4 regions of the Paenibacillus sp. RC334 genome follow, and region 2 is predicted to be linked to each of the others. Evidence: riboswitches for the same ligand, from Rfam matches in the RefSeq annotation. Region 2 holds a riboswitch; each other region holds the start of a gene.
The links. Region 2 has a riboswitch for cobalamin ahead of QMK20_RS06745 (ABC transporter substrate-binding protein). Riboswitches for the same ligand answer to the same signal wherever they lie in the genome.
Positions count from the first base shown of each region.

Region 1: another riboswitch for cobalamin. It lies ahead of metE (5-methyltetrahydropteroyltriglutamate--homocysteine S-methyltransferase); the one in region 2 lies ahead of QMK20_RS06745 (ABC transporter substrate-binding protein).
Region 3: another riboswitch for cobalamin. It lies ahead of cobJ (precorrin-3B C(17)-methyltransferase); the one in region 2 lies ahead of QMK20_RS06745 (ABC transporter substrate-binding protein).
Region 4: another riboswitch for cobalamin. It lies ahead of QMK20_RS25875 (ABC transporter substrate-binding protein); the one in region 2 lies ahead of QMK20_RS06745 (ABC transporter substrate-binding protein).

Region 1 covers NZ_CP125370.1:5,390,992-5,397,009, reverse strand. The annotation lists gene QMK20_RS24770 (DUF1700 domain-containing protein) at 1-187, opposite strand, end outside; gene QMK20_RS24765 (PadR family transcriptional regulator) at 180-509, opposite strand; gene QMK20_RS24760 (DUF6985 domain-containing protein) at 1,021-1,554, shown strand; gene metE (5-methyltetrahydropteroyltriglutamate--homocysteine S-methyltransferase) at 1,611-3,929, opposite strand; cobalamin riboswitch at 4,090-4,285, opposite strand; gene nrdG (anaerobic ribonucleoside-triphosphate reductase activating protein) at 4,469-4,966, opposite strand; gene QMK20_RS24745 (anaerobic ribonucleoside triphosphate reductase) at 4,963-6,018, opposite strand, start outside.
Region 2 covers NZ_CP125370.1:1,417,652-1,423,669, forward strand. The annotation lists gene cobD (threonine-phosphate decarboxylase CobD) at 1-316, shown strand, start outside; gene cbiB (adenosylcobinamide-phosphate synthase CbiB) at 306-1,277, shown strand; gene QMK20_RS06740 (histidine phosphatase family protein) at 1,322-2,071, shown strand; cobalamin riboswitch at 2,272-2,465, shown strand; gene QMK20_RS06745 (ABC transporter substrate-binding protein) at 2,673-3,677, shown strand; partial or broken gene QMK20_RS06750 (FecCD family ABC transporter permease) at 3,674-4,711, shown strand; gene QMK20_RS06755 (ABC transporter ATP-binding protein) at 4,716-5,582, shown strand; gene cobT (nicotinate-nucleotide--dimethylbenzimidazole phosphoribosyltransferase) at 5,664-6,018, shown strand, end outside.
Region 3 covers NZ_CP125370.1:5,360,921-5,366,938, forward strand. The annotation lists gene QMK20_RS24610 (sirohydrochlorin chelatase) at 1-128, opposite strand, end outside; gene cobJ (precorrin-3B C(17)-methyltransferase) at 224-2,056, opposite strand; cobalamin riboswitch at 2,371-2,556, opposite strand; gene QMK20_RS24620 (LOG family protein) at 2,614-3,168, opposite strand; gene QMK20_RS24625 (uroporphyrinogen-III synthase) at 3,341-4,186, opposite strand; gene QMK20_RS24630 (GerAB/ArcD/ProY family transporter) at 4,294-5,460, opposite strand; gene QMK20_RS24635 (hypothetical protein) at 5,565-5,750, opposite strand; gene QMK20_RS24640 (hypothetical protein) at 5,792-6,016, opposite strand; gene QMK20_RS24645 (Ger(x)C family spore germination protein) at 6,009-6,018, opposite strand, start outside.
Region 4 covers NZ_CP125370.1:5,646,122-5,652,139, forward strand. The annotation lists gene QMK20_RS25860 (ATP-binding cassette domain-containing protein) at 1-63, opposite strand, end outside; gene nikC (nickel transporter permease) at 60-875, opposite strand; gene nikB (nickel ABC transporter permease) at 891-1,820, opposite strand; gene QMK20_RS25875 (ABC transporter substrate-binding protein) at 1,836-3,419, opposite strand; cobalamin riboswitch at 3,627-3,824, opposite strand; gene QMK20_RS25880 (nucleobase:cation symporter-2 family protein) at 4,531-5,838, opposite strand; gene QMK20_RS25885 (xanthine phosphoribosyltransferase) at 5,832-6,018, opposite strand, start outside.

The DNA of each region.
Region 1 (6,018 bases), 2.0 Mb from region 2:
CATCCAGCGCTTCGCGAGCGATATCCTCCGGGTTGCCCAATTCGCTGGCAATTTCGGCCTCACTTTTTCCATTCACCAACCCATAGTCAAAATGCTGACTTAAATCACCAAGCAGCTCATTACGTTCCTCTGCGGGGAGAGGGGAGAGACGTTGCTCCACCTCTGTAAGAAACTGTTTTCTATTCATCGGGATTTCCTTCCTTCAGTAGGCTTGCGACATGATGGACAAATTCATTCCATTCCCGTGTAAGTATTCTCGTGTAATTGCTGCCTGCATCGGTCAGCCGATAATATTTACGGGGGGGTCCCTCGGTCGATTCCTGTAAATAAGTTGTACAGTATCCCTCTGATACCAGACGGCGAAGCAGCGGATATAAAGCTCCTTCGGCTACTTCGATATGACGGGAGACGGCCTGAGCCAGTTCGTAGCCGTAACGGTCCCTGCGCCCAATTAAAACAAGAACGCACAGTTCCAGCACCCCTTTTTTGAATTGGATGTTCACATTCATGAGCGGTGCTCCCTTCCTGGATGTTATCATTGCTTCATGGGTGTCGTTTGGAGTATGGGGGAGAAATGTGTGCTTGAACATAAGAGATTTCAGGTACTAATCATAAATCAGTAGTCAGGTATAATTTAACATCATGTACTGTTTAATGCAAGGTACTAAAATTTTAAAAATAAATCTGCGGGCTCATTTTAGGAGTTTTCTTTCGCTTTTAGAGTCAATGAGATAGCGAATGCTGCTGAAAAAAGTAGTTCTATTTAGAAAAACGCCGAATCTTGGAGGAATTTGCGGAAAAGGAACTGCTTTAATTTCATTCTTAAGGATGTTAAATTGTAAAATCAGCATGTTGCATCATTCGATTCCCAACGCTCGAAAGTACAATAGATAGACGAACTAAACCGTTCCGATCTATATATTGCTGATTTGAAATCGCTCTTGGGATTGTTGCAAAATGCTCAAATAAAAGGGTCCATAGAGATAAAGATCATTTCTTATGAAAAGGATGGGGTAAAGGATGAATTGGGAACGCTGGTATATGGAGCTGGATCAGGATGATGAGACTTGGGAAGTATCAGAGGAAGTCGTGCTTCGGGGCACGGTACAACTCCATTTTTACGGACAGGACTCGGAGGTAGAGATAGAGTTTATTGTGTCCGCCGATTCCGAGGAAGAAGCACAGGCCGTAAGAGAGCCTAAGCAGGAGCAAAAAAAGACATGGGAGCAATATATGGCACATGGGTCAGACATTCATCCTCGTGTGCTGGAAGCGATACACCATTACTATGCAGATGTAGTGGAAAAGTACCGGAGCGCTTATACCTCATGGGGAGAAGACCCGGATGAATATGCGCCTTATGTGGAACGCTCGGAACAACTGCTGAAACGGTTACAGCTGGTGTCTATATTGATTCCAGACTCAGCGGAAGAGGATGAGCTGTATTTGAATTTTAGCTGTTCCTGGGATAGAGAGCATGGCTTGGGTGTACATATGAAGCAGGGAACACCCGAGCATATTCAAGGGGCATACACATTATATGATTTGGAATAGAATCCCCTTCCGGCGTTTAGGAAAAAAGAGGGCCGGGAAGGGGAGGGTTATAGAAATTAGCTGGATACAGCCAACGAATCTCTGGCTGCTTGAGCAGCCAGCACCATTTGCTGTAATGCGGCGACGGATTCATCCTTGGTGCGGGTTTTCAGGCCACAGTCTGGATTGACCCAAAATAAATCAGAAGGCAGTACGCGCAGGGCACGCTGTATCATACTCAGCATTTCTGACACATCGGGAATGCGCGGGCTATGGATATCATATACGCCCAGACCGATGCCTTTGTCATACACCTGATCCTCAAAGCTGACAATCAGTTCTCCGTGGCTACGCGAGGTTTCAATAGAAATGACGTCGGCATCCATATCGGAGATGGATTGGATCATATCCTGAAATTCGGAATAGCACATATGCGTATGGATTTGGGTGGCGGGTTCAACGGTTGCTGTTGTAACAAGGAAGGCTTGAACCGCCCACGCCAGATAGGCTTGCTGCTGTTCTTTTTTCAGTGGAAGCCCTTCACGGATCGCGGGTTCATCGACCTGAATCATGCCAATCCCCGCTTTTTCCAGTGCTTCTACCTCTGCACGCAGGGCCAGTGCTAACTGTAAAGCAACCTGACTGCGAGGAATATCATTACGTTCGAAGGACCAGTTCAAAATCGTTACCGGACCTGTCAGCATTCCTTTGACTGGCTTGGAGGTCAACGATTGGGCGAAGGCCGTTTCTTCCACGGTCATGGGTTGATCGAACGACACGTCTCCGTATATAATCGGCGGTTTAACACACCGGGAGCCGTAGGACTGCACCCACCCGTTTTGTGTAAAGGCAAAGCCTTTCAGCTTTTCGCCAAAAAATTCAACCATGTCTGTCCGCTCAAATTCCCCGTGTACGAGCACATCAATGCCAATGTCCTCCTGGATATCAATCCATTCCTTGATTTGCTGCTGAATGAACGTCCGATACTGCTCGGCAGACCATTCCCCTTTGCGATAGTGCAGACGGGCTTTGCGAACCTCTGCGGTTTGCGGGAAGCTGCCAATCGTCGTCGTAGGCAGTGGAGGCAGATTCAGCTTGTCCTGCTGGATCACACGACGCTCAGCGAAGGGAACGCTGCGTGACTGCGGCTCTTTCGCCAGTAGATCCGCCATATCGGTAGCGGTCTGTACTCGTGCCGCCGAGCTGTTGAAGCGGGTTACCGCGTCCGCACTCTGCTCAAGCTTGGCAATTGCCGAGGGTTCGCGTTTGCCAAGCGCAGCGGTCAAAGCTGCGATTTCTTCCAGCTTTTCATCGGCAAAGGCCAGCGCTTGCACCAGCTCTCGGTCCAGCTTGTGCTCTGCTTCCAGACTGACTGGCACATGCAGCAGACTGCATGATGGCTGCACGATGAGCTGTGCAGCGGTGGTTTGCTCTGCCAGTTGTCCAAGCAGCGCAGCTACGGTGTTCAGATCGGAACGCCATATATTGCGCCCGTCAATAACACCAGCGGCCAGCGTTTTCCCTGCGGGGAAGCCATGTCGTAGCACATGTTCCAGGTTTTCGCCATCATCATGCACAAAATCAAGACCTATTCCCTGTACCGGGAGCGTAGACAGGCGCTCATAATGATCCAGACTGCCAAAGTAGGTTTGCAGCACGATATTTAAGGATGGAGCAGCTTGGGCCAGAGCCTCATAGGCCTCCTGAATAATGTCCAAATCCTCTGTCGGGAATGAGGTGGTCAAGACAGGCTCATCTACCTGCACCCACTGAACGCCTTCCGCAGCCAGCTCAGACAGGACGCGGGCGTACAGTGGCAGGAAGCTTCGTATGATCGCGGCCAAATCCTTACGGTCATAGCCTTTGGACAGAGCAACGAACGAATAAGGACCGATAATGACGGGTTTACCTTCAATACCTAGTTCCTGTTTCGCTTCACGATAAGCCTGCAACGGCTTATTCTCGGTGAACACCGGAGTTGCATTTGCCAATTCCGGTACGATGTAGTGGTAATTGGTATTCAACCATTTGGTCATTTCACTGGCGGTGGCACCCTTTTGTCCACGGGCTATCCCGAAATAGACGGACAGAGGAACAGGCCCATCGGGACGGTAGTTGAACCGTTCCGGCACCAGACCGAACATCACGGATGTATCAAGCATGTGATCGTAATAGGAAAAGTCTCCGACCGGAATTCGATCGATTCCCTTGTCGCGCTGCTTGCTCAGATGCTCCAATCGCAATCGTTTCATCTCGGTATGCAATTCGCTTTCATCCATGCTGCCGTTCCAGAAGCGTTCCAGTGCTTTCTTCCATTCCCGGTTTCCTCCGATACGCGGATATCCCAGGTTACTGCTGATCAAGCCGGACAACTCAGGCAATTCGGTAAATGACATGTACTTTTCCTCCCAGGCTGGTAGCCAGTTTATTTTTGCGTACAAAAAAAGACATTCCTCCCCGGGGTTAAAAATGAGTAGGGGAAAGAATGCCTCCGTTATTTAAAAAATGAAAATTCGGCGACTGCTCTTAACACCTCCCTATCTCCCGTAGGTACTTGCGATGTTGTTGAAATAGGCAGGTCTCCTGACTTACGGATCATGACTTTCAGCGCTCCTTCCCGGTCTGTGGACCAGTGGGTGTATCAACAGCTGAAAATTCCCCGTTTACAGTGGCGGGACCGCGCCGGACTTGCACCAGCTTCCCTTTTAAGCCTGTACTGAATAGAACAGACACCTATCTCCAAGCTATGCGATTATGGTATGACGAATAATTATGCACTCGTATACTTGTTCACCATCATAAGTGAAACTTGCAGGATACGCAATATAAACTCTGTTTAAATCTAAAATGAACTACATGCAAAAAAAGACAAGCCCTCTCCATAAGGAAAGGATTTGTCTTAGGGTGTAGTATCTCATGCGAGTATAACATCGCCTTAGGCTAATGTAACTATAGATCCTGCCTGAATGCTGGCCTTCACATCCACCAGTCGTTGATTGCGGCTGCCCCGGAAGGGAAGGGTCAGATCCTTTTGCTGTTCTACAAAAGGGCCGTCCACAATCACATCGCACAGCAGCGCCAGCTCCCGGCGGGCCTGATCCGTAAGCAGCTCCTCATAGTCAAAGCCCGTATAGGCCCACACGGTTCGGTCAGGGCAGGCAGCGCGGAAGTCGCGCACAAACTGCGTGCATTCCGATGCCGAGAAAAAAGGGTCTCCGCCGCAAAGGGTTAACCCGTCTAGCAGTGGATTATCTGCGATGTCACGGATGACTTCCTGCTGTCGCTCCAGTGTGAACGGTTCACCTGCGCGGAAGCTCCATGACGAGGGATTGAAGCAGCCGGGGCAGGCATGGCGGCAACCGCTAATGAATACGACGGTACGCAGGCCATGCCCTTCGTTCAGAGATTCCGGAATGTAGCCGCACAAATTCACCGATGCTTCACCCGGTCACGCACCTCAGCCTGCTTCGCGGCGTTGAAGCGAACGGTATAATCACCTGTCAGATATCCGGTTACCCGGCGCAAGCGCTGAAAATGCGTATGTTCTTCATCAGCACCGCATTCGGGACAGCTTGTCCCGATAATGCCCTCGTAGCCGCATTCCGTGCAGCGGTCTACCGGATGATTGATGGAGAAGTACCCAATGTTCTGATGGAGCGCGTATTGTACAATTTTAAGAAACGCCTCCGGGTTATTCCGCGCATTACCATCCAACTCGATGTACGAAATCGCACCAGCGTTGCACAGATTATGAAATGGGGCTTCGAGGCTGATTTTACGGGCAGCCGGGAGCGTGTAATACACAGGAATGTGGAAAGAGTTCGTGTAGTATTCTCGATCATTTACCTCGGGAATAATTCCAAAATCACGCTGATCCAGCAACGTGAACTTGCCGGATAGACCCTCGGCAGGCGTAGCGAATAGTGTAATGTTAAGATCATGCAATTCACTCATACGGTCGCAGTAGACACGCATAGAAGCTATGATTCGCTGTGCTTCACGGTATACAGCGTCATCCTCTCCGTGGTGCTTGCCATACAGTGCCTTCATGCATTCGGCTAACCCGATAAACCCGACCGACAGCGTACCGTGCTTCAGTACGTTGCCCACTTTTTCATCCGGCTCCAGCTTTTCTCCGCCTTCCCATACCCCTTCGCGCATCATAAAGTCTGAGGCTTTTGCCGGCTGGCTGGTCTGTATATGGTAGCGATGGATCAGTCCGTCCACGGCAATGCGCATAACCTCTTCCAATCTGGTATCAAAGCCATCCCGGTCAGGTATCTTGCGCTTGCCTGTGCAAATACCGTACTCAATGCCAAGACGCACCAGATTAATCGTATTGAATGAGAGATTACCCTTGCCGCTTTGACGGTTTCTGCCGAAACGGTCAGCAAAGGTGCGGGTACGGCAGCCCATCGTCGCAATAATGGTATCCGGATCATCTGCGCGGTAATAGGGCAGGTTGAAGGTAGCATCCACATTGAC
Region 2 (6,018 bases):
TGAGGCGTACGAGCGCCGCACGCAGGAGCTGATTGCTACGGAGCGTAGCCATCTGCTGACCGCTTTGGCGGAATGGGGTTGCGGTGTCATCCCCGGTGAAGCGAATTACGTGCTGGCACGGGCGCCGGGGACGTGGAGCGCATCGGCCATTCAACAGGCGCTTGGACAGCGCGGGATTCTTATACGTAGCTGTGCTATGTACCCGGGGCTAACGGCGAGCCATTTTCGAATTGCAGTCAAGGACACGGAAGCCAACGGCATGCTACTGTCTGTATTGGGTGAAGTGCTGGAGGAGGAACGGCGGCGTGATAGTTAGCTTGATCATGATGGCTGCATATCTTCTGGACAGGCTGATCGGCGATCCGAGGTGGTTGCCACATCCGGTCATCGGCATGGGACATGCCATTTCTGCCTTGGAAAAGGCGATTCGCCGCCGGGTTCACAGTGACCGTGGTTTGAAACGCGCTGGCTTGCTGCTGCCATTGATTGTGGTGGGCGGCTCCTTCGCGCTTGGCTGGGCGTTACTGCGCTTGCTTGCCTGGATTCATCCGTGGCTGTCTATCGGCGCGGAAATTGTGCTGATCGCCACCACGATTGCTTCCAAAGGACTAAAGGACGCCGGAATGGCGGTGTATCGCGAATTGAAGGCAGGTGACCTGTCTGCGGCACGCCGGGAGCTGGGGATGATCGTCGGGCGGGATACGCAGCGGCTTGATGAGCCTGAGATTGCGCGCGGTACCGTCGAAACGGTGGCTGAAAACATCGTGGACGCAATTATTTCCCCGCTTTTTTATGCCCTGATCGGGGGAGCACCATTAGCTCTGGCTTATCGTGCTGTGAATACCCTCGATTCCATGGTTGGCTACAAAAATGAAAAGTATCTGCATTTGGGCTGGGCCTCGGCACGTCTGGATGATGTGGCTAATTACATTCCGGCACGCCTGACAGTGGGTATGCTGGTAGTAGCGGCGTGGGTTTATGGGCATGATGCTGGACGTAGCTGGCGTATGGTAAGGCGAGATGCGCGGCTGCATCCCAGTCCGAACAGTGGCTTTCCAGAATCAGCAGTTGCGGGTGCGTTGGGAATTCGTCTCGGGGGCTATAATGTATATCATGGCGTGCGCTCTTTCCGTGCATATATGGGAGAACTGGTGCGACCGATGGAGCCGGAGGATATCCGACATACGATTCGGCTGATGTTTGCCGTGTCCAGTATGTTCGTGGGATTGTGTCTGTTCGTGTCCGCCGGATGCTATGCACTGGGGTGGACGCAGTGATGAAGCGTGACGCACCGAACACCGGCAATAGAGCAGGAAGTGACATGACCTTGAAGCATTATTTTACAGAACACCCGCAATGGGATTTGGAGCTTGTGCTGGTACGTCACGGCACAACCTTATGGAACAGGGAACGTCGATACCTGGGGCACTCCGATCTGGGCTTGCTACCGGGAGCAGAGCAGGAATTAGAGTCTTTGCGGGAAAAATTACAGAGACATTCCTTTGCCCGAATCTATTGTAGTGACTTGATACGTTGTCGTCAGACCTTGCAGATCATTTTGCCAGAATCGGAACTGAAACCAGATAATATGTCTGCTTGGTCTGCCACCATGGAACCACGTCTGAGAGAGCTTCATTTTGGGGAATGGGATGGAAAAACGTATGATATGCTCAAGGATGTGGCGTTGTACCGCGCGTGGATTGATGAGCCGCAACGGGTTACGCCGCCGGGTGGAGAGTCCTGGAAAGACTTTGTGAACCGCCTGGGTGAATTTCTATACTCTTTGTATGAGTGGCGTAAAATGATGGAGATTCAGAAAACAGGTTTGTCTGATGCTCCACCTTCTGTTCTGGTCGTCACGCATGGTGGAGTGATTCGTCAGTTGGCTTGTATGCTGGTACCGGGTCATGATTTTTGGAGCCTGAATCCGAAGCCGGGAGCGGCAATTACGATTCGGTTGAGTTTGGCACAAAAGCCATTTGCAGATTTAACCGCCACCCGTTCTACAGAATCACATCCAGATTTGGCTACAGGGCATAAGTTCACCGGATGGCTGGTGGAGCAGGCATGATGTTTATAGCTCTGGCTCCGCATTTGCTACTCCCGAATAACCTGGATGAACTGACTACGCTATACTTCTCATGATCACAGACATAGGGCAGGTAAACAGGCGGTTTGGGTTGTAAGCCAGTCTTTTTTAACCTATAATCATCAAGTAAAAGAACGGCTTGACCAACACTACATCAAATATCCAGCAGACGAGGTCGGTGCAGCGGGATGAAACCCTCGGGTTCTTTCCGGTGCGCTGTTAAAAGGGAAGCCGGTTTGAATCCGGCGCGGTCCCGCCACTGTAAATGGAAAAATGCCAGCCCGCTCTGCTTTATGTGCCATAAAGCATATGAAGGAGCAACAGGCTGTCGCATGTTTCTGTAAGTCAGGATACCTGCCCGTCCGCCTGTCACCATAGTCCTTCGAGGAAAGGATGACGTGTTCGCAGTGACTGTCCATGCGGAAGAAACTGCCGCCTGCGTACGATCTGCGCTAACGTGACCCCTGTGTCCTTATCTGAGGATGCAGGGGTTTTTTGAAAGGAAAAGAAGGCTGGATTTAGCAGATATCGGATGATGTTCAAGTGACGCTCTTAAAAGAATTTATATGGAGGGGTGTAAATTATGGCAGGGAATAAAATAAAGGTCTGGACTACAGGCTTATTGGCTCTGGTCTTGGCGGTTGTGCTGAGTGCATGTGGAGCTAACGGAAAGAACGCTGAAAATAAAGGGGATCAAGCTTCACAGCAACCGGGGCAGACGGCAACCGCTCAGGAGCCTCCGGGCAAAACGGTCTACCCGCTGACCATTAAGGATGCGACCGGGCAGGAGTTTACGTTCAAAAAAGCGCCGGACAAAATCGTTTCCGTCTCCCCGGCTGAAACCGAGGCGCTGTTCGCCATCGGACTGGATAAGGAAATTGTCGGTGTATCGGACTATTCGGATTACCCGGAAGCGGCTACAAAGAAGCCCAAAGTGGGCGGTATTATGAAGCCGAATGAAGAGGCGATCATTGCTGCGAATCCGGAAGTCGTTTTTGCAGGGATATCACTCAGTGAGCAGGCGACAACCAAGCTGCGTGACATGGGAATTATGATTTTTAAAACCGAGCCGAAAACGGTTGAAGATGTCATGGCTAATATCGAACTATATGGGAAAATTACCGATCATCAGAAAGAAGCGAGAGCGGTAACCGACAAGATGAGAGCCGATGTAGCGGAAGTGAAAAACGGTGTTAAAAATATCGGTAAAGGGCAAAAGCTGAGAGTCTACGTCGAATTTTCACCCGGCTGGACGGTCGGCAAGGGCGAGTTTATGGACGAGCTGATTTCTTTGGCGGGCGGCGAAAATGTGGCTGCAACACAAAAGGGCTGGTATCAGATCAGTGAGGAAAATATTATTGCGGCCAATCCGGACGTCATTTTATACAGCAAAAATGTCAAGGACGACAAAACAGGCCAGACACTGGGCGATATCATCAAAGCCCGTAGTGGATGGGATCAAATATCGGCTGTTCGTCTCAACCGGGTGTTTGCCGTGGATGATAATCTGATCAGTCGGCCGGGTCCGCGTGTAACGGAAGGTCTCAAGGAAGTGGCCAAGGGCGTGTATCCTGAAATTTTCAAATGAATCGTAGACTGATTGGCTTTGGAGGGGCAGGTCTTGCTTTATTGCTGCTGACGCTGCTGCTCTGTCTCGGCATCGGTTCAGCCAAGCTTCCCGTCAGCCAAATCACGGGTATTCTGGTCAACCATCTGCCGTGGTTAGGTGAGACGGTTACACCGGATTGGAATACATCCACAGAGCAGATTATTTTGAAGGTCAGACTGCCGCGTGTGTTACTGGGTATGCTGGTAGGCGCAGCGCTTGCGCTGGCGGGAGCCGGATTTCAGGGTGTGCTGCGCAATCCGCTGGCTGATCCTTACACGTTGGGGGTATCCTCGGGGGCTTCGGTAGGGGCAGCGGTACTGATTTATTGGGGGCTTCAATTTTCATTTGTAGGCGTATGGACACTGCCGCTGGTGGCGTTTACGACCGGAATGCTGACGTTGTGGATGGTGCTGACGCTGGCGAGGGAAGGCGGCAAAATTCCGACGCAAAGTCTCATTTTATCGGGCGTGGTGATGCAATCTTTTCTGGGTGCGGTCGTTTCCTTTCTGACAGCCATGTCCAGGGAGACGGTCAATGAAATATTGTACTGGACAATGGGAAGCCTCAGTCTGCGCGGCTGGTCGTATACAGGCATTCTTTTACCTTATGTGGTCATTGGGCTGGTGTTTCTGTGGAACCGGGCACGAGTGCTGAACATTCTGGCCTTGGGTGAACGTCAGGCGGCTCATATGGGGGTTAATGTAGATGCAACGAAGTTATCTGTTCTGATCATATCCACGCTGCTGACAGCCGCGGCTGTCTCGGTATGCGGAGTGATTGGCTTTGTGGGACTCGTTGTACCGCATATTATCCGTCTGGTGACGGGCCCCGACTATCGGATGATTGTTCCGTTATCCGCGCTGGGCGGGGCTATTTTTATGGCATGGGCCGATACTGCGGCGCGTACATTGCTGGCTCCGACGGAAATTCCTCTTGGTGTCATGACGGCCTTTGTCGGTGCACCGTTCTTCGCATATCTCCTGTACCGGAACAAGAAGCTGCGCAGGGGGGATTGCTGTGAAAGAAGCAAATGGACCACAGGAGACGCGAGTCCGGGCGCTGGAGATTGCCAGTCTGACTCGTGATTTCGGGGAATTCCATGCGTTGAAAAATATAAGCTGGAGCGTAGACGAAGGAGATTGGTGGGGCATCATCGGTCCGAACGGCAGTGGAAAGTCGACGTTGCTGCATCTGCTTTCCGGTGTGGATCACCCGACTTCGGGCAACGTTCTTATATATGGAAAAAAGGTCAGCAGCTATGGCAGAAAAGAGCTTTCCCGTTTTGTGGCTGTACTCCAGCAGGAAGGGCTTCCTCCAGTGGGCTACACGGTAAGGGAAGTTGTGGAAATGGGACGCTTTCCCCATCAGGACTGGTTTGGTAGAGAAAAGGTGGATAAGGAAAAAGGGATGGACCCGGGAATCATCACGGATCGCGTGCTGGAGAGGCTGGGTCTTACTATTTTGGCGGACAGGCCGTTAGACCAATTGAGCGGGGGACAGCGGCAGCGTGTGGCTTTGGCGAAGGTGATGGTGCAGGAGCCGCAGATTTTGCTGCTGGATGAGCCTACAACCTATTTGGATCTGCGCTATCAGCTTGAATTTATGGAGCTGCTGGCGGAATGGCGCCGGGAAACAGGTGTGACGATTATATCTGTTCTGCATGATCTCAATTTGACTGCCCAGTTTTGTGATGATTTGCTTGTGCTCAAGGACGGGATGGTTGAAGGGTTAGGAGCTTCGTCAGAGCTGCTAACAGAGGAACGTATTCGCCATGTGTACGGTGTTGAGCCTGTGATGCTGCCTCACCCGGATAGTGGTGTGCCGCAGCTTTTACTGCGAAGACGTGCAAGGGATGTATCTGGTCAGGGTGAACGACTTGAGTAGCTTGCTTGAGTCAAGTGCTGAAGCAACAGAATTTACGATGAGATCGCTAAACACATATATACGGAGCAGGGAGTGGAAGGCATGAACGAAAAATTACGGCAGTTAATAGACAGCATTGCACAGCCGGATGGGGCGACAGCCTTGGCGGCTTCGGAGCATCTGGATCAATTAACGAAGCCACCGGGAAGTCTTGGAAAGCTGGAAAGTCTGGCTATACAGTTAGCAGGCATTACGGGGGTGGACAAGCCTGAGTTTGACCGTAAAACCGTTATGGTGATGGCTGCGGATCATGGTGTGTGTGAAGAGGGGGTCAGCGCCTTCCCGGCTGAGGTTACACAGCAAATGCTGTATAACATGCTGTCCGGCGGCGCGGCAATTAACGTGCTGGCACGTCATGCAGGAGCAGATGTCAAGGTGCTAGACGTGGGTGTGAACG
Region 3 (6,018 bases), 2.0 Mb from region 2:
AACTCCAAAAAACAGGTTTCCACACACATATCCGGCACACGATCTGCCACCGCCTGTGCAAACTCCAGCAGCTCCCGGTTCCCCTCCGGGTCCCGACTTCCATGTCCAACCAACAATATTGCATTCACTGCTGTATTTTCCTCCTCATCAAAATAGGGATGACCTGCAAGACGCCCTATTTTATCTATATGCTTACATCCATAAAAACAGGCTTTCTAGCCCATTAATCACCACAAACGGCATTCACTTCCACTATTGCAGGCGCATCTTCATGCCGAAAACCCGCTACCACGCCCACACGCTTGAAAAATTTATGAAAACGCTCGTTCGGATGCCCTTTTTCCTTATATTCAGCGATGACGTTCTCAACGATATCCGTAATCTGATCCCCCGGAATGCCCTCTGCCACAGGTTGAGCGGCATGAGCGTTGCGTCCGAATTTTTTGCCGCCGAGGAACAGATCGTATCCTCCCTTGCGGTACACAATCCCGATATCCTCCAGCACCGCTCCATAGCAGGCCATACCGCAGCCGTTCAAAGCAATGCTCGTTTCCTTGGGTGCCTGCAATCCGCCCAGTACAACCTGTAGATGCTCTGCCACAGGCACAGCGTCATCCTTCTCCATATTGCAGAAGTCGCACGCCTTCACCTTAAACACATCGCCAATCGGCATCACGATGAATCGTTCATCCCGCAGCCGCCCTACCAGCTCCTCCGGGTCCGCGCACGGCACGCGCAGCACGATCTGGTGATCCGGCGTGTACTCCAGCTCGCCTTCATCACCCGCTACCTCGGCGAGCAGCGCCATCTGGCGAGCGGTGAACTTCTTGTTTCCCACGCCGGGGGAAACGCCCACCTCAAACAACGCAGGCTTGCCAAAGCTGCCTGTCGCTGTTGCAGCCGTAGCCACCGCTCCGGCCACGGCTGCCGTTCCAGCGACGCTCACGGCGGGCGCTTGCCCGCTCCAGCGCGCGCTCGCTTCGCCCGGCAGCTTACCGCCCGCAGCGAGGCGGCTCAGCGCCTCCGCTGCCAGCGATGCCGGGACCGCCCCGGCTTGCGCCGCAGGCGCGGCCTGCACGGCAGCCACCGCTTGCGGGCGTGCCTGCGTGGCAACCGCCGCAGCAGCACCGCTCGCGGAAGGCGCGGTCCCGCCAGCTCCCGCAGGGGCTGGCACTGCGGGAGCTGCGCCTGCCTGCGACGCATTCAGCGGGCGTTCCTCTTGCGCGCCCAGCGACCACGGCTCCGCTTCCGTGCGAAGCCGCTGATGCGGCTTGAGCGCCTGCTCGGTCGCATCCAGCGTATACTTGCGCTGATACCCGCGCGGCGTCACGATCAGGCCGTCATACACCATTGTCGAGGAATTGCCGATAATGACGGTCGTCAGCATACCGATATCATGGTTCAGCATGTCCTCCAGCGTCGTCACTACGACTTGCTGACGGTCACGGTAAGCACTCTTGACCAACCCGACCGGAGTCTGCGGATCACGGTAGCGCAACAAAATGGACTGCGTCTCAACTATCTGGCGTGTACGCCGACCACTGCGCGGATTGTACAGTGCAATGACAAAATCTGCCGAAGCTGCCGCTTCTACACGTTTCACAATCGTTTCCCAAGGGGTCAAATGGTCACTCAGACTGATCGTGCATGCATCATGCATGACGGGCGCACCCAACAGCGAAGCACAGGACTGAATCGCCGATATTCCCGGCACGACTTCTACCTCAACCCCGTCCTCACGACGCCACCCCTTTTGCATCAGCACTTCGTACACTAACCCGGCCATGCCATATACGCCTGCGTCTCCACTGGAAATGACGGCTACCTTCTTGCCCATCTCCGCCTGTCGAACCGCCTCCTGCGCACGGCTCACTTCCTCTGTCATCCCTGTGCGCACAATCTCCTGTCCGTTCAACAACGGACGGATCAGATCCACATAGGTGTTGTAGCCGATAATGACCTCACTCTCGGCCAGCGCATCCAGCGCCCGTTTGGTGATATGTTCCATATCCCCCGGTCCGAATCCAATCACGAGCAATTTTCCTAATTGGCTCATCGTTATCCTCCTTCTTAAATCTAGGCTATGTTTTCCACACTTCTATCTATTTCACTTGTATATGGACATCCTGTAACTCAAAAAAACCCATCCTGCCCGGATGGGTTTCCTATGTACGCATCGTATCATCAGACGGACACAGCATAAGAAGACACTTCTTGTCTTCCGCCATCGTGTCGTTGCTTTCCATCTGCCTGTTCACGCTTGAAACGCTTCTGCACGTTCAGCTCCACGCAAACCTGTAAGCAACATGGAAAAAGCAGCGTGCGCCTGATTTCCTGATTTCGTACACCCATCCTCTCCGCGAAGGTTAACGGTGCATACAGATCAAGGTAGGTCTCCTGGCTCGGCATCAACAGATTTTTTCGTCTTCCCCGTTTTCTTACGAGTGACGTCTGAAAAAATCCTCTTCCTTACAGTGGCGGGACCGCTCGGGACTTGCACCCGATTCCCTGTTACCCTTCGTTCCATCGCAAAGGCACCTTGTCTGTCCGCTATTTGATTATGGGTCTTATCATAACCTTGGCTCAATCAGTTGCGCAAGCATGAAAAACGCTTTATTTCAAGTTCTCTGCCTTATTTTTTAACATATGCAACAATTCGTCCGGGTCCGCAGAGATACTCAGCAGCGTTGGGTGGTCAACTCCGGTAAATCCCTCGCGCACACTATGACGCACCATTTCCGCCAACGGGTCAAAATATCCGTTCACATTCAGCAGCCCGATGGGCTTGCGATGAATGCCGATTTGCGCCCAACACAGCACCTCGAACAGCTCCTCAAAGGTTCCCAAGCCACCCGGAAGGGCAATGAATGCGTCGGCCATTTCGCTCATCACCGCTTTGCGTTCGTGCATGCTCGCCACCTCAATAAATTCGCTAACTCCCCGGTGGATAATCTCTGCATCGAATAAGAGGGTCGGCATAATCCCGGTGACCTGACCGCCCCCTGTCAGCATCGCATTCGCGACCTCGCCCATCAGCCCCTTGCTGGAGCCTCCATAGATTAAACGGACATGATGTCTCGCCATAGCCTCTCCAAGCTTGCCTGCCTCCTGAAGATATACCGATGAATGTCCGGGTCTGGACCCGGCAAATACACAAATGGAATTCATAACGTCTCAGCTCCTATTCTGGTATCCCGCATCGAGGCTTTTTCATTATATTAAATAAATATTTTCGCTATAACAAAAACTTCTGTCGATGCATTTCCAACAAAAAAAAGATAAAGACCCTGTAGGCCCTTATCTTCATTTTACCCTTTATCGCAAGGATATGGGTTAGTTTTCAGTTCACAACTTCAAGACCGCAGCCGTGCACCGAGGCGCTATGCTCAAAATATCTTCCCAGCTCCACCATCATAGCGCCCATTCGTTCCTCCACCGGAAACACAATCCGTTCAATCCCTTCCTCCAAAATGGACTGCGCCGTCACCTTGCCTACCGACACAGCGATCACATCCTGGCGAAAAGCTTCCAGCACGTCTTCCATCTGCTTCTGGTCCCTCGCATATTGAGCCAAAAAGCGGATCTGTGGACCGCTGGTGAACGTAACAGCATCAACATTACGATTCACGATATCCGCCAGCAACGCTTGCAAATTCGCTTCCTCTGGTGGAATATGCTTGTAAGGAAGCACCTGCCGGGTTACTGCCCCCTGCTCGTCCAGCCACTTCACCAGCCGTGGGGCCGGATCACCATGCAGCTGCAACAGCACTTCCTTCCCCTTCAGATCATACGGCGCAAAAGCACGCGTTAACCCGGTCAAGCTTCCATCCTCGTCTCGTACATCTGGCGTGAAGCCACGCTTTTTGAGTCCATTGACCGTCTTGTAGCCCCGCGCCGCAATATTTGAGCCTAGCAGCAGCTCCATAATCTGTTCCGCCACGCCCATATCCTCCGCCATATCGAACAGCGCGTCCAGCCCCATACCTGTCGTAAAAATGTTCCAGTCCGGCGGCCGCTTCACCCACGATACAACCGCATTGCGCAGCTCAATATCATCCAGAAAAACCGTGCCCTGGGCCGGACGCTGCACTGGCTCGCCTCCCATTTTTGCAACCAGCATTGCCATTTCGTCTGCTTTACGGGGACCGGCAAGAGCAACTCTCTTGCCTGCCATGCGTTGTGCCATCCTGTTCCCTCCCTTGTAGAAATCGAAGTCATAATCCTTTCTACCAAGTATACAATTAGAGGGCTGAAAGACAAATAAGAATTCTTTTTCCTATGAATACAGTAAACTTATAAGTTAGCTTGTTCTGTTCTGCTTGCCTGCTGGCTTTCTTGCTGGCTTTCTTGCTGGCTTGTGCTATCCTGCTTCTCTCCAGATGGCTTATGATATTCGTTATATTCTTCAGGCTTGGGTCGGAGCAGCAGCCATAGCACAAAAGGCATGAAGACAAAGAAAATAATCATCACCATCGTCCACTCCCGGCTAAAATCATAAATTTGGACGATATTAGAAAACAGCATAAAGGAACAGACATAACCCAACAAGCCTACGGGCCAAACCATCAGACTCCCCCGTGTATGGGCAAACATGCGCTTTACCGCCAAACTGGTAACGTACAGATCAACACCAATCTTTGTAAGCAGGGTTGGTACAGTCAGTGCAGCCACAAACAAGTCGAACCGATCCAGAAAGTCGGTTAACTGCAACTGACGCGCCAGTTCATACGATGGATAAAACAGCCGCGACAAGATAGGAACTCCAATAACCAGCTCCTCCAGCAGCACCATGATGATCATAAAAGCGGTTCCGGTCAAATGTCCTAGCCACGCGCTCCGGGGACCATAGCTTTTTCCCGAAATCACAAAAGGCAGCAGCATAATATCTGCCATATATCCGAGCATACGCCAGCTACCTTTGATAACTCCATTTACATCCGGGTGCAAAATCGGTCTCAGTGCCGAAAAATCCATATTACGCCCGAAAACAAGCGGCATCGTCAGCATCGTCAGAACCGACAACGGTACAAAAATCTCCGCCATATTCACAATCGTGCTTATACCGCCCTTAGCCATGAACGTTAAGGTCAGCAGCATAATAAGGGATATGACGACAATCGGAGTCAGCGGCAAAAGTACAATTCCAACCAGATCGGTAATAATTCTCAGATCTCGTGCAAAAATGATCAGGAATAAAATAATATAAACCACAAGCAGCATACGCCCTAGCACGGGGTGAGAGCTGACTATGGCCTGTAGCAGATCCTGATCCGGAAAACGCCGCTTAAGCTTCAACATCGCCCAGATCGGCAAGCATATTACGATGGCAGCAATCGCACAGGTCCAATAGGCATGCTGATGCGCGTAATCTGCTGCCTGCGTCGGAGCATGCACAATGGTAATACTGACCTCCATCAACATACCAAGCAGCACGATTTGTCTGGTTGTGAATTGCTTCATACAGGTACATCCTCCTTTTGGCCGCAGGCATCCATTACATGCGTTGCAATGCAGCCGACGTATGCATATCAATGAACCGGATCATTTCCAAGTCTTGCTTCATTCTACTTCCCCCGTTCTTCTCCTATACGCTTGGGTCGTAGCACAGGCACTATGGCTGCAACCACGCAGGTCCAATAGGCATGTCGTTCTGCGAACGCTGCCGCCTGTGAAGGAGCATGTAACAGGGTTATATTGGTCTCAAGCAACACACTGAGCAGTATGATTTGCCTGGTTGTGGACTGTTCCATGCACGAGATCCCCCTTTTTCCCCACAGGCATCTTGCTCTCTTTACAACACAGGAGGGATCCACATGTCAATGAAACGGCTTAGCCATGTGGCCACATATACGGAACTCTTTGTCAAGGTGCCGTATATCCAGATACCAATGCTAATGACATACAATACGCGTGAGACCCAGCGATTGACTGCAGGTGCAGATTTCAGACTTTTGCGGTCAATCAGATACATGAACAGCGTAGCCAGCACCAAAGGCAACAAAAATACTTTATTCATTT
Region 4 (6,018 bases), 1.8 Mb from region 2:
CACGTGCAACATTGGCTTGCGCCCTACCATATTTCCTTTCATCTGTCCTGTCCCATCCTTCATTCTGCCGCCCCCTTTTCGGAGAATCGGTCTCCCAGAAGCTGGCACGCAAGCACAAACAGCATAATCGCCAAGCCCGGAAAAATCATGACATGCGGCGCCACCTGAAAATACGACGTCGCATCATGCAGCATCACGCCCCATTCCGGCTTAGGCGGCTGTACGCCCAGCCCCAGAAAGGAAAGTCCGGCAACCATAAGCACCACTCGCCCGATGTCCCAAACCGCATACACAAGCAGCTGTGGCAGCACTTGTGGCAATACATAACGTCTCAGTACGCGCACATGTGAATTACCGGATAAACGGGCGTATCTCACATAGTCCTCCTGACAGGCTTTTTGAACAAGGGTGCGAATATACCGAACATACCCGGCCCACCGTACCGCAATAATGGCTAAGGTCATGTTTACAAAGCCCGGACCCAAGATACCCACAATCGCCACCGTCAAAATAATATCGGGAAAAGCAAGCACTCCGTCAATCACCCGCATGACTAGCTGATCCACACGCCCGCGCACATAGCCAATGAGCAAGCCTATCGGCAAACTGATGCAGAGCGTGGCTGCTGTAATCGCACAGGCAATCAGTACGCTTGTCCGAATGCCGTAAATCAGCCGTGACAGTACATCCCGACCCAGATGATCCGTACCAAATGGATATTTCCGACTAGGTGGTGCCAAACGGTTCAGAAGGTCCACATCAAGAGGATCGTGAGGAGCAACCCATGGAGCCAGTACCCCGAGCAGCACGATCAGGCCCAGCAGCACTCCTCCTGTCAGTAAGCTCCCTTTGAAGGACAGCCGCATGTTTTTCATTTTCAACTTCCTCCCCTAACGCAAACGCAACCTTGGATCTACAGCCGCCTGGACCACATCTACCAAACACTGAACACCTACGATTAAAAATGCAGCAAAAATAACATACCCCTGAATCACTGGATAATCCCGCTGCGTAATCGCATCTATAAAATACTTGCCTAAACCCGGCCATGAAAAAATCGTCTCTACGATGACATTGCCCGCCAGCATAAATGACAGATTCGTGCCTAACAGCGTGATGATCGGCAAAATCGCATGCTTGAATATCTCAAAAAACAGAATATGCGTGCGGGAAAAGCCTCTGGCCTTCGCCGCCTTCACAAAATTCCGGTCACCCAGCTCCAGCATTTGGGCACGCAGCACACGGGCTTGCACAGCCCCCAAACCTGCCCCAAGGGTCAGCGCTGGCAGTACCAAATGAGTCCAATCTTCCCGACCCATGGACGGGAGCCAGCCCAAACGGACGGAGAACAGGTAAATCAGCAGAAAGCCAAGCCAAAAAGAGGGGATGGACGATCCGAGCAGTGCAAACAGCCTTCCCAGACGATCCAGCCAACCGCTGGATTTTACCGAGGCAGCCAGCCCCATCCCAAGAGTCAGCAACGTCATGACGGCAAAGCCCGCCGAGGCCAGCTCCACGGTAGCAGGCAGTCTGTTCCACAGCTCGGTTAGCACCGACTCCTTGGATACATAGGAGGTGCCCCAGTGCCCTGTGAACACATCCCGCAGCCAGTTTACATACTGAATATGAAGCGACTCGCTCAAGCCCAGCTCCTTCCGCAGCGCCGTCAACGCCTCCTCAGAGGCAGGCACATTATGCGCGGTGAGCAGAATGGTAGCAGGGTCGCCGGGAGCCAGCCTCATCAGCACAAACGTCAGCGTGGATACAACGAACACAATGATGACCAGTTGCGCCATACGTTCCAGAATAAAACGAATCATAGGGTATGCAGTCCGTTATTCCGCAATATCGGATTGCGCCGTAATGTAGTAATACTCAATCGGATGCGGTGTAAAGCCCTCAACCCCTTTTTTCACCCCAAATACATTATCAGGGTGAACAATAAACGACTGCGGCAAATCGGTATTAATGATATCCAGCGCTTGCAATGTCACGGCATTACGCTGTGCTGTATCCTTCGCCAGCTTCAAGCTGCCAAGAAGGTTCTCCAGCGGTTTGGAACCATAACGGCTTACATTGGCCTCGCTTTTAGAGGAATAAAACATGTCCATAAAATATTGCGGCTCCCCCGTATGGGCAGTCAGCATACTGTACATGGCAAAATCCCAATCGTTTTTGGTTAGCGCCTCGTCGATATTTTCCACCTTGCGGATCTTCACCTGGATGCCCTCTTTCAGCAGTTGGCTCTGAATCACCTCAGCCATGACTGAAAGCTCTGGACGCTGAGGGAAGGTCAGCAACGTAACCTCGAACGGCTTGCCTTGCTTGGTCCATGTACCTTGGGCATCCTTTTGCCAACCATCCTTCGTCAACAACTGCTCCGCCGTTCCGTCCAGCGCTTTACGTTCCACCTTGCCGAAGAAGAGAATGCTCGGGAATGGGCTGCTTGCCTCCGTACCATAGCCTCTCATGATCGCACTCACAATGGATGCACGTGGTATCAGGCTGTCCACTACTTTGCGGTTCGCGGCATCCTTGAACACAGGCGACTCCATGTTATACACGATCATATGAGTGCGCAAAGAGGGAGCCGACAGCACTTGCAGCTTATCGTTCTTTTTTAATACCTCCGCGTTATCCACCGGAATATCAGTCGCTACATCTACTTCGCCAGATTGCAGCGCCAACAGGCGTGAATTGCCGTCCGTAATGAACTTCATCGTTGCTTCAGCCAGCCGTGCCTTCTCGCCCCAATATTCGTCATAACGCTCTACGACCAATGACTGATCCTTGTTGAACGCTTTAATTTTAAAAGCACCTGTCATCGCAGGGTAGCTCTGCTCATCCTTCATAGACGCTACATCCAGCACAATCGTCGATGGATCAGCCAGATTGGACACCAGCGCTGAATTGGGCTGGTTTGTCGTGATTTTCAACGACAGCCGCCCAGTTACATCAATCGACTTTACGTCTAGCAAATCCTTTGCCAAATGGCTTTTCTCGATGGAGCGCAGCAGGGAAGCCTTCACACTTTCCGCGTCCATACTCTTTCCGTCATGAAAAGTGACCTTATCCTGCAAGCTGAACGTCCAAACTGTGGGACTGTCCTGCTTCCATTCCTTGGCCAGCCAAGCCACTGGTTCCAGCTTTTCATTCAAACGGACAAGTGTCTCACCTGCGCCGGACCGCATGACATCCCAGCTATTGTCTCCGTGCGGGTCAACGCCCGACGGTTTCCACGTATACGCCATCACCAGTTTCTTATCTGCTGTAGCCTGTTGTGTGGATGTGTTCTCGCCCTTGCTGGGGCTATCCGCCGTCTTATTAGTTGTCGAGCATCCCGAAAGAGCCATAACTGCCAGCAGTAGCATCACCCCTGTACATATAAACCATGAACGCTTTTTACGATTGCTTATCATTCTATTGACTCCCCTCATCTTGTAATCTCATACATACCTAACGCGAAAAAAGCATCCCCGACCGCTTAATCAGCAGTCAGAAATGCTTTCATTATAAAATGCCTAAGCTCACCCTCTTCACCCTCTAAAAACAAGGGGGATCGGATCGGTTTCAGACATTCCCGTATGCAGCACGCCTAACCACCTCCCCAGCATCCCGTGAGTCTGACAGTGATGTTAAAACAGGCAGGTCTCCTGACTTCAGGCTTATCTCTCAGGCCTTCCCGGTTCTTCACAGTTCCAGTGGCTGTTCCGAAAGCTACAGCAATTCCCTGCTGATGCCTGTATACAGTGGCGGGTCCGTGTCGGAATCTACCGAACTTCCCTTTTAAGTGAACACGCACAACAGCCATCTACATGATTTCAGCGAAACCCTGTAGGTGGAAAGTCCGGTTCACACCTGTTTTCTTCCTTTATTCCTCTATATTACGAATTAGGACTATCTTATTTTGTTGTTACAGGCCTGTCAACAAATGTCGCATAATAATTTAAATTTTAATGATACAGCGAGAAACAAGGCTGTGGCTTTGCGTTGCGTGTACGCAATGGACGTGATAAAATTAGGTATAGAGATAACCACCGTGTCCGTATACTAAAAAGAGTCTTCGCCGCTACCAACGGCAAAGACTCTTAGGACTTGAAAGGCTGTGGATCACCACGGCGCGCTAAATGCTTAGCTAAACCCACCGTTAGGCGCCTAACCTAATTACGCGGTGGGTTTTCGCTTGTTCCGAAATTTCCGACGTAGCCAGCGATAAAGTTTACGAATACTAAACACCAGGCTTAGTAACGTAACCATCCAACGCAACACATCGTAGCACGACACAAGGTTGACCATCGGCTTCACCCCCTTTCGGGAAGCTGCGCCGTGGTCTGAAAACATCCACCACTATTCAAAATCCATAAGGTAGATTATACCATGACCTCGCCTACCACTCTAGCAAATTCTTCTAATAGAATCTCAAACCCCGATCTTCATACAGGAAGAGGGTTTTATCAATAACTCTATGCCAAAAAGCCGGAAAAAGAGGCTTACGTCCTCTCTCCGGCTGTCCTTACCTATTACTAATCATCAAACCTTCTGCGGAACCTCCGCCACCGTCACACCTTTGACCGCTTCGCCTTGTTTTTTCGTTAAAACGATATTCAAGACAATCGCTGCGATCGAACCGGATACGATACCGTTTTGCAGCAGCATTTTGGCAAAGCTCGGCAGTTGGTCGAACATTTGGGGCAGCACGGCAGAGCCGAGGCCCACCGCAATGCTACATGCCGCGATCAGCAGATTGCTTTCCTTCCTCAAGTCCACTTCTGACAAAATAGACATGCCCGACGCAGCAACCGAACCGAACATGACGATCATCGCCCCTCCCAGCACAGCATTAGGAATCACTGTCGTTAAGGCAGCCAGTTTGGGCAACAGACCAAGAACAACCATAATACCACCCGCAGCAAAAATAACGTTCCGCGACTTGACACGTGTTAATGAGATCAGACCTACATTTTGCGAGAATGCCGTGTAAGGAAACGCATTGAAAATACCCCCGAGCATAATCGCAAGTCCCTCAGAGCGCAGCCCATTGACGATTTGCTTCTGCTCTACCTTCTGGTCAATCGCCTTGCCCACTGCCAAATAAACGCCCGTAGACTCGACCATGCTGACAATATTAACGATAATCATTGTACATACTGCCATAATGCTAAACTCAGGCTTACCAAAATAAAACGGCTGTGCAACACTCACCCAAGACGCTTGCGCCACTGGAGCAAAATGTACCATCCCCATCGCATAAGCGACCACGGTACCCGCAAATAGACCGATGAGCACAGAAATCGAGCGCAAAAAGCCCTTGGCCAACCGATTCACAAGTAAAATAACCAGTAAAGTAACTAACGCCAGCAGCAAATTACGCGGCTGTCCAAAATCCGCGCTGCCCTGGCCCCCTGCTACGTTATTCATCGCCACCGGAATGAGGGACAGGCCGATAATCGTAACCACCGAGCCCGTAACCACCGTCGGGAAAAAGCGTAGCAGCTTGCCATACAACGGTGCCGCGAGCACCACGAATATACCGGATAAAATAATGGCTCCGTACGCGGTCGCCAAATTCGAGGTCGACGCAATCGCGATAATCGGACCCACCGCCGTAAACGTACAGCCCAGAATGACAGGCAATCTACTGCCGAAAAACCGTGTGCCCATAATCTGCAACAACGTGGCAATCCCACAGGTGAACAGATCCGCAGCTACCAGATAGGCCATTTGGGCTGGCGTCAGGTGCAATGCTCCCCCTACAATCAGAGGTACGGCAATCGCTCCGGCATACATCGCCATCACATGCTGGAAGCCCAGCGCGAATAACTTTTGTTTGCTTAGCATCCCACATTCTCCTTAACGGAAGGAATCACCGCACCCGCTTCTTCTATAAAATGAACCTCGCCAGGTGCCATCGAAGCGATACGTGCAAGAGAACGTACGGCAATACCTCTTTGCTCCAGCAGTCCACGGCCTTCCTGAAAGCTCTTTTCAATCACGCAGCCGACCCCGGCCAGCTCCGCT